Regions from separate parts of the Mesorhizobium sp. M1A.F.Ca.IN.022.07.1.1 genome, predicted to be linked through region 2. Evidence: riboswitches for the same ligand, from Rfam matches in the RefSeq annotation. Region 2 holds a riboswitch; the other holds the start of a gene.
The links. Region 2 has a riboswitch for cobalamin ahead of EOA75_RS15025 (DUF1636 family protein). Riboswitches for the same ligand answer to the same signal wherever they lie in the genome.
Positions count from the first base shown of each region.

Region 1: linked by a shared signal. The riboswitch ahead of bluB (5,6-dimethylbenzimidazole synthase) and the one ahead of EOA75_RS15025 (DUF1636 family protein) in region 2 are both predicted to bind cobalamin.

Region 1 covers NZ_RZST01000032.1:19,874-24,125, forward strand. Annotated here, with positions in the region: gene EOA75_RS06510 (aminotransferase class V-fold PLP-dependent enzyme) at 1-273, opposite strand, end outside; gene bluB (5,6-dimethylbenzimidazole synthase) at 622-1,353, opposite strand; cobalamin riboswitch at 1,396-1,574, opposite strand; gene EOA75_RS06520 (histone deacetylase family protein) at 1,689-2,615, shown strand; gene EOA75_RS06525 (exodeoxyribonuclease VII small subunit) at 2,619-2,870, shown strand; gene EOA75_RS06530 (DUF2277 domain-containing protein) at 3,062-3,328, shown strand; gene EOA75_RS06535 (pirin family protein) at 3,337-4,252, shown strand, end outside.
Region 2 covers NZ_RZST01000114.1:6,453-10,704, reverse strand. Annotated here, with positions in the region: gene cobN (cobaltochelatase subunit CobN) at 1-1,283, opposite strand, end outside; gene cobW (cobalamin biosynthesis protein CobW) at 1,301-2,338, opposite strand; gene EOA75_RS15025 (DUF1636 family protein) at 2,340-2,768, opposite strand; cobalamin riboswitch at 2,806-3,005, opposite strand; gene EOA75_RS15020 (winged helix-turn-helix domain-containing protein) at 3,035-4,234, opposite strand.

The DNA of each region.
Region 1 (4,252 bases), on a different contig from region 2:
GATCTCTCCGGGGCTGCAATCGATCAGTTCCGCCAGCTCGCGTTTGATATGAGGAAGTGCTGTGTCGAGCTTGCTCCACATATTGTAGTCGGGATTGCGACTGATGAAGCGGTAGGCGTCAACCGTCGCTTCCTCGACAACAGTCGGTGGGGGACTGACCGCGGCGTTGTTCAAGTTGAGGAATGGTTCTTGCGGCGGGTATTTTGCGCGGATGCGCTCCCATTCCGCTTCGCCCTCATGTTCGGCGGACCGATCTATTGCAAAAAAGTTCATGGGAACGCGCCGGGTCTCATCTATCGCCCGACAATAAGCGCCGAAGCCCAGCTCAATCTGCCTATTCACATGAGAAGACAGAATTTAATTCCGAACGCCGGTGAATTCACCAGACGTTGAAGACCGAGAACGACATCGCTTGGCACAGGGTTAGCAGTGAGGAAGCGAGTGCGGAGATCCGGCCCAACCACGCCAAGAAGAACCGTCACGTTGTCAAGCGATGCGCGAACAATCCCCGGTTTTCTGAGAGCGGGCAACGACGGTCAGGCCTGCCAATGCGCCATTGCGCAAACGCGAAGCGCGATGGCGCGTTGCGGTTGGTGCGGGTCTATGGAACGCCGAGCGGTTCTAAGGCTTTAATCGTTCTCCGAGACGAGCGATCGCCGATTTGAGCGGCGCCTCGCCGGCGCCGCAAAAGGTCTCGCTCATCACCAGCTCGGGCAGCGGCAGGCGCTTGCCCCAGCCATGCGCTTCGAGGTCGGGCCTTGGCGCGAATTCCGAGACGCGGCCGACGCAGAGATAGGCGATCGGCGTGACGTGCTCGGGGATCGACAGCAGTCGCTTCAGCGCTTCGGGCTCGATGATGCTCACCCAGCCGACCCCGACGCCTTCCGCCCGCGCCGCGAGCCAGAAATTCTGCACCGCGCAGACGGTGCTGTAGAGGTCCATCTCCGGATTGTGCCAGCGCCCGAGCGGCGAGTTCTTCGAGCGCTGGCGGTCGCAGGTGATGCACAGGTTGAGCGCGCTTTCGCAGATGCCCTCGAGCTTCAGCTTGCGGTAGAGCGCCTGCCGGTCCGCCTCGATCGCCGGCAGTTCCTGTTCGCGCGCGGCCAAAAACAGGTCGCGCACCTGCCGCCGCCTTGTGGCGTCCCGGATGATGATGAAGTTCCAGGGCTGCATGTAGCCGACCGACGGCGCGTGGTGTGCCGCGGTGAGCAGCCGCGCCAAAACGCTGTCGTCGAGATCGTCGGCAAGGAAATGGCTGCGCACGTCGCGCCGGGTGAACATGGCCCGGTAGACGGCGTCGCGCGCCAATTGGTCAAAGTCATCGCCGCCGGCGGCGGCTGTTCGTGCCTGCATCGCTTGTCCCCTTGCGATAAGCAGTCCTCCGCCTGACCATGCGGATGACCATGTCTGCCGGGCCGGTCTTCTGGCTCGGGATCGACCCGCATCCGGCGCCTTCCCGTCTGGGACAGTGGCGTTTGCCGGCGCGGTCCCCCTCACAGCGTTGGGCACGCCACGGATTTCAACCGTGTTCCCGATTCTCCCGCGTTGCGGGCACCAGGCAGCGACGCGACCTTATCGCGAAGCCGAAGCCGGGCCAATGCCGCCAGCGACACGATTGGGCGCGATTTCCCCAATCATTCGGCGCTGAAACATGGCTATCCGTGCGACAGGTGCCTAGATTAGGCGCCATGACCACTCGTCTTTACACTCATCCGGTATTCCTGGAACACCTCACGCCGCCCGGCCACCCCGAGCGCCCCGACCGTTTGCGCGCCATCGAGCGCGTGCTCGACGACGAGGCTTTTTCGGCCCTCGACCGCGTCGAGGCGCCGGAAGGCGACGAGGCGACTATCCTTTACGCGCATCCGGAGGATTTCGTCGGCCGTGTCCGCGCTGCGATTCCCGAGACGGGGATCGTCTCGATCGATGCCGACACCAGCGCCAGCCCGAAAAGCTGGCAGGCCGCGGTGACGGCGATCGGCGCGGCGAACGCCGCCGTCGACGATGTGTTCGAGGGCCGTGCCGCCAATGTCTTCGTTGCCGCGCGTCCGCCCGGCCATCACGCCGAAAAAGCGACCGCGATGGGCTTTTGCCTGTTCAACACCGCGGCGATCGCCGCCCGTTATGCGCAGGAGAAGCATCTGGCCGAGCGCGTCGCCATCGTCGATTGGGATGTGCATCACGGCAACGGCACGCAGGACATTTTCTGGGACGATCCGTCGGTGCTCTATTGCTCGACCCACCAGATGCCGCTTTATCCGGGCACCGGTGCCAAGAGCGAGACCGGCGCCGGCAACATCGTCAACGCGCCGCTTGCGCCGAGCACCGGCAGCGACACGTTCCGCGACGCCTTCCTGTCGCGCGTGCTGCCGTCGATCGACGCCTTCCAGCCGGATCTGATCATCATTTCCGCCGGTTTCGATGCGCACCATCGCGATCCGCTGGCCGCGATCAACCTGACCGAGGACGATTTCGACTGGGCGACCGGCCAGCTGATGGAGCGCGCCGGGCGCCACAGCGGCAACCGGCTCGTCAGCCTGCTGGAGGGCGGTTACGATCTGCAAGGATTGGCATTTTCGGTCGCCGCCCATGTCGGGCGGCTGATGAAGGGATGAATGATGGCTGATGAAGCTAACCAAGACGTCAAGGCGATGAGCTTCGAACAGGCGCTCGACGCGCTGGAGAAGATCGTCGATGATCTGGAGCGCGGCGACGTTCCGCTCGACCAGTCGATCAAGATCTACGAGCGCGGCGAGGCGCTGAAGGCTCATTGCGACCGCTTGCTCAAGGCCGCCGAGGACAAGGTCGAGAAGATCAGGCTCTCGCGCGACGGCAAGCCGGTTGGAACGGAGCCGCTCGACGCCGAGTGAGGTGTATTGATATTCAGGTGAGGCCGCCTGCAAACGCGGCTTTCTGCGGTTCCGGTGCTCACGTCCTTCAAGTACGCTCCGGTCCGGTTCTCGGAACCCGCCATTTTCGGCTCGGTCTGACCTGAATCTCAACACACCTCGGTGCACAATGTCAGACCGGTTCGGGCAGAAAGCAGGTAAGGAGTTAAAGCATGTGCCGAAACATCAAGACCCTGTTCAACTTCGATCCGCCGGCGACCGACGACGAGGTCCATGACGCGGCGCTGCAGTTCGTTCGCAAGCTGAGCGGCGCGACCAAGCCGTCCAAGCGCAACGAGCATGCCTTCAACCACGCCGTCGAGGCGATCGCCGCCGCCGCGCGCGAGCTGCTTGACAGCCTCGAAACCACCCAGCATCCGCGCAACCGCGAGGATGAGGCCGCCAAGGCGAAGGCCCGATCCGCGCTCCGCTTCGCCTGACGCCGGTCATGAGCTTCTTTCCAGGCAACGATCCTGAGGCCGGCGACGCCTTCGCCTGCGACCAGATCGAGTTGATGGTCATTCCGAACGCCAAGGACATTGGCGGCTTCGAGGTTCGCCGCGCCTTGCCGACGGCGAAGCGCAGGCTGGTCGGTCCGTTCATCTTCTTCGACCGCATGGGTCCGGCCATCCTGCGCGCCGGCCATGCGATCGACGTGCGCCCGCATCCGCATATCGGGCTTTCCACCGTCACTTATCTGTTCGACGGCAAGATCAGGCATCGCGACTCGCTCGGCACCGAAATGGTGATCGCGCCGGGCGACGTGAATTTGATGACCGCCGGCCGCGGCATCGTTCATTCCGAGCGCACGCCCGAGGAATTGCGCGGCGCGCCGATGTCGATTTCCGGCCTGCAAACCTGGCTGGCGCTGCCGGACAGCAAGGAAGAAATCGCCCCGGTGTTCGCGAACACGTCGGTCGTCCAACTGCCCGAAATCGATGCCGAGGGCGTTAGCGGCCGCGTCGTCATCGGCGAATTTTCCGGGCTGCGCTCGCCCGTCGCGACCGCCTCGGAAACGCTCTATGCCGATCTGCGGCTGGCGGCGGGCGCCAGCGTCAAAATCCCCGGCGACGCCGAGGAACGCGCCATCTACACGCTGGAGGGCGAGGTTTCGATTGCCGGCGACCGTTTCCCGGCCGAGCGGCTTTTGGTGTTCAAACCGGGCGAGGAAATCGTCGTGTCGTCCGAGCGCGGCGCGCATTTCATGCTGTTCGGCGGAGCGTCGCTGGGCTCCAAGCGCTATATCTGGTGGAATTTCGTTTCGTCCTCGAAAGAACGCATCGAGCAGGCCAAGGAAGAATGGAAGACGGGCCGCTTCGATATCGTTCCTGGCGATGAGGAAGAATTCATTCCGCTGCCGGAAG
Region 2 (4,252 bases):
AGCACACTCGACGGAACGTCGAGGCCGACGGCATAGCCTGTACGTCCGGGCGCGCTTGGATAATCCGGAATCAGGATCGCCAGCTTGCGTTCCGCCCGCTGCGTCCGTTGAAGGCGGAGGAAGGCGGCGATGCGGGCGGCGACCTGGGCGACGCGATCCGCCTCGGGACGGTTGGCCAAGGCGCGGAAGGCCAGCGCCGGATCGGTGTCAATCTCGCCCTTGAAGGAAATCGCGCCGGCGAGGATACGGCCATCGAGCTCGGGCAGCACGACATGCATGGCAAGGTCGGCGGGCGCCAGGCCGCGCTGGTTTTTCTCCCAGACTTCGCGCCGGGTCGTGGCGACGATGACCTGGAACACGGGCACGCCGGCACGGTCGAAGAGCGTTTCGGCACCCGGCTCGGCACCGGAGGCGAAGGCGGTTGCAGTGACGATCGCGGACGGGTTCAGCGAGGCGATGGCGGTTTCGACGAAAGCCAGCGATACCGGGTCCTTGAGGCTCGAAACAAAGATCGGCATTGGCGTCATGCCCTGCGAGCGAAGGGCATCTGCGAGTGCATCGATTGGCGCGACGTCCGCGGCAAGCAGCATCGAGCGGTAGAAGAGGATGGGGATGACGGGGGCACCGACGCTGTCGATGTTGAGCTCCGCCACACCCCCCTCTCTCCTGCCGGACAGAGGGAGGTGTGACGGATCGCCGACGTTCAAGAAGACTGATTTCGCGACAACTCCGATTCCTGGTTGATAGTACCCTGCCTTCGGCACGCTCACCGGCTCGGCCACGGCCGTATCCGACCCGGCGAGCCTTGCCAGTCTTTGCACCAGCGCGCTCATGTTCGCCGGGCCGCCTTCGCGGAAATAGCCGAGCAGGGCGTCGAGTTCGGCGCGCGGCAGGGTCGAGGCTTCGATCAGCCGCTGGTCCTCGTCATGGCTTTCGCCCGGCAGCAGCGCCAGCTTGATGCCGCGCTCGCGTGCGACCGCGGCGAGCTGGTCGGAGCCATAGCGCCACCAGTCGTAGCCGCCCAGGATGCGGACGAGGACCACCTTGGCGTGACGGGCAACGCTGTCGATCCAGAGGTCCACCGACATCGGATGGCGGAGATCGCGAAGTGCTGCCAGCCGCATCGACGGCAGCCGCGCGGCGTCGGCCTTCCACGCAGCGGCGAGGCCGGCGAGATCGCTGTCGGTGAAGGACAGGGCCACGACATCCGCAGGCGTCTGCCTGAGGTCGATCGGCTCGGCGAGATCGTCGAGCGAGGCGGATGTCGTGGTGAGGATGTGCATCGCGGTTCGGTCTTGCCTCAGCCGGCGAGGATACGCTCGATCGCCGGGCGGTTCAGCCCCTTGAGGCCGATGACGACGAGCCGCGATCGGCGGTCGTCGTCCGGCGTCCAGGCGCGGTCGTAATAGTGATTGACGCGCGGGCCGACGGCTTGGAGCAGCAGCCGCATCGGCTTGCCGCCCACCTCGACAAAGCCTTTGACGCGCAGAACGTTTTCCTGCTCGGCGGCGAGAGCGACGCGCTTTGCCAGCTCATCCGGACTGGCGATGGACGGGATATCGAGGACGAAGGAGTCGAAATCGTCATGCTCATGGTCGAGCTCGTCATCGTGATGGGTCTTGCGGTTCTCGATGTCGTCCTCGACGGCGAGGCCAAGACCGAGCAGCACCGACGGGTCGACCTTGCCCTGTGCGGTCGGCACGACCTTGACCGCGCGCGCCACGTGCTCGCCGATAACGGCATTGGCGCGGACTGAGCCCGCCGCGTCCATCAGATCGCTCTTCGACAGGATGATGAGGTCGGCGCAGGCGATCTGGTCCTCGAACACCTCTTCGACCGGATCATCGTGGTCGAGGGAATCGTCGGCGGCGCGCTGCGCCTGCAGGGCGTCCATGTCGGAGGCGACGCGGCCGTCGGCCAGCGCCGGACCGTCGACCACCGCGATGACGCCATCGACCGTGACGCGGCTCTTCACCGTCGGCCACTGGAAGGCCTGGACGAGCGGCTTCGGCAAAGCGAGGCCGGAGGTTTCGATCAGGATGTGGTCGACCTTCGGCGTGCGCGACAGGATCTGGTCGAGCGCCGGCACGAAATCGTCGGCGACGGTGCAGCAGATGCAGCCATTGGCGAGCTCGACGATATTTTCCTCTGGGCAGGTGTCGATGCCGCAGCCTTTCAGGATCTCGCCGTCGATGCCGACATCACCGAATTCGTTAACGATGATCGCCAGCCGCTTGCCCTTGGCGTTTTCGAGCAGGTTGCGGATCAGCGTGGTCTTGCCGGCGCCGAGAAAGCCGGTGACGACAGTGCAGGGAACACGGGAGAGGGATGCGGTCATGTCAGTCCTTCAGCAGGTCGAGGGGAGGGAGGCGGGCAACCAGGCCGCGCTTGAGGGAATCGGGCCGGCCTCGCCAGGGGATGAGGCCGTCGGTCGAGGTGGCAAAGAGCTTTGCGCCGGTGACGAGGTCGGCGCCGCTGGTCGTTTCCAGGTCACCGAAGACATAGCTCCAGCAGCCGTCGCGCAGCAGCGCCGCGCTCAGGCGGCGTTTGCAATTGCCGAGACACTCGACGGTGCGGATGCGGATTTTCTCGTCCGGCGCGGCGCGGCGCGCGTCTTCGGCAAGGAGGGCGCCGGCACGCGGATGCGCGTCCGAACCGGTCTCATCGCGGCAGGAGGAGCAGACGATGACGGTCACTTCCGATAGCGCGTCGCGAGGTTCGGACGAAATGTCCGCGGTATTAGCCGGAAAACTGACGTTGCGATCCAAAACAGGCTCCTTGCCCGGAAAACCCGCCGAGCGATCGGATTCTCATGTCTCAGACGGCAGGTCTCCTGGCTCGCGGGTCGTCGCCTTGCGCCGCCTTCCCGGGAACATCCCAGTGGTTTTCGGCTGAGGCTCGTCGCTCACAGTTGCGGGGACAGCCGCGGATTTGGGTTTTCCCGCACCGCATTCCCTCTTGGCTCCTCCCCTTGCCGGGAGGAGACCGTCTGCGGCGGATTTAGGCTTAGAGGTGCTCGCATGTCAACGCGCGGCTACGACACCGAAATGTCGGTCAACGCCGGCCCAAGGTCGCCGCCCGGCGTCACCTCGATGGTTTCCAAGCCGAGCCATGCCTGCATCTGTTTCAACTCATCGAAGAGCTGTGCGGCTGTTTCGGCGGGAGCGCCGGCTTCGGCAAAAGCCGCATGGACGCGCAGTACGCCGGCCGGGCGGTCGGCTCTCAGATCGACCCGGGCAACGATCCGGTCGCCGAGCAGGAAAGGCAGCACGTAGTAGCCGTACTGGCGCTTCTCGGCCGGCGTGTAGATCTCGATGCGGTAGCGGAAGCCGAAGAGTTTTTCCGTCCGGGTGCGTTCGAATACCACCGGATCGAAGGGCGCGAGCAGGGCGCGGGCCTCGATGCGGCGCGGAAAGCGGGCGTCCTTGTGGAGATAGGCGGGCTTGTCCCAGCCTTCGACCTTCACCGGCAGCAGTTCGCCCATCTCGACCAGTTCCTCGATCCTGGCTCTCGTATCGCCAGGCGCCAGGCGGAAATAGTCACGCAGATCGCCATAGGTTGCGATGCCATGGGCGCGGGCGGAAATGCGCAGCAATTCGCGATGCGCGTCCTCGACCGAGGGCACCGGCAGGTCGAGGATGGCCTGCGGCAGAACCCGCTCGGGCAGGTCGTAATAGCGCTCGAATCCTCGCCGGTAGGCGGTGGTGATGCGCCCGGCCCAGAACAGCCATTCGAAAGCGTGCTTGGCCTCGCTCCAGCCCCACCATCCGCCATTGCCCTTGTGGCCTTCGATGTCGGAGGCGGCGATCGGCCCGCGTTCCGCGACTTGCCCGTAGATCTCCTCGATCATCGCCTTGCGCTCGCGGCCCCATTTGGCGAGGCCGAGATACATTTCCTCGCCTTTCTCGGCCCGCTGCATGCGCCAGCGCATCAACGGATAGGTCTCGACGGGCAGGAAGGAAGCCTCATGGGCCCAGTATTCGAAGACGGTTCGCTTGCGCGTGACGGCCGCGTTGTCGAGCAGCGCAAGCGGGTAGGGGCCGAGGCGCGAATAGAGCGGCATATAGTGGGCGCGCACCACGGCGCTGACGGAATCGATCTGCAGCAGGCCAGTTCTGGAAAGCACGCGGGCGAGATGGCGACGATCGGGCGTGCCGGCCGGCCGCGCATCGGTAAAACCCTGCGCGCCGAGCGCAATGCGCCTTGCTGCGGCGAGCGAGATCTTTTCTTTCATCCAGCTACCTTGCCCTGA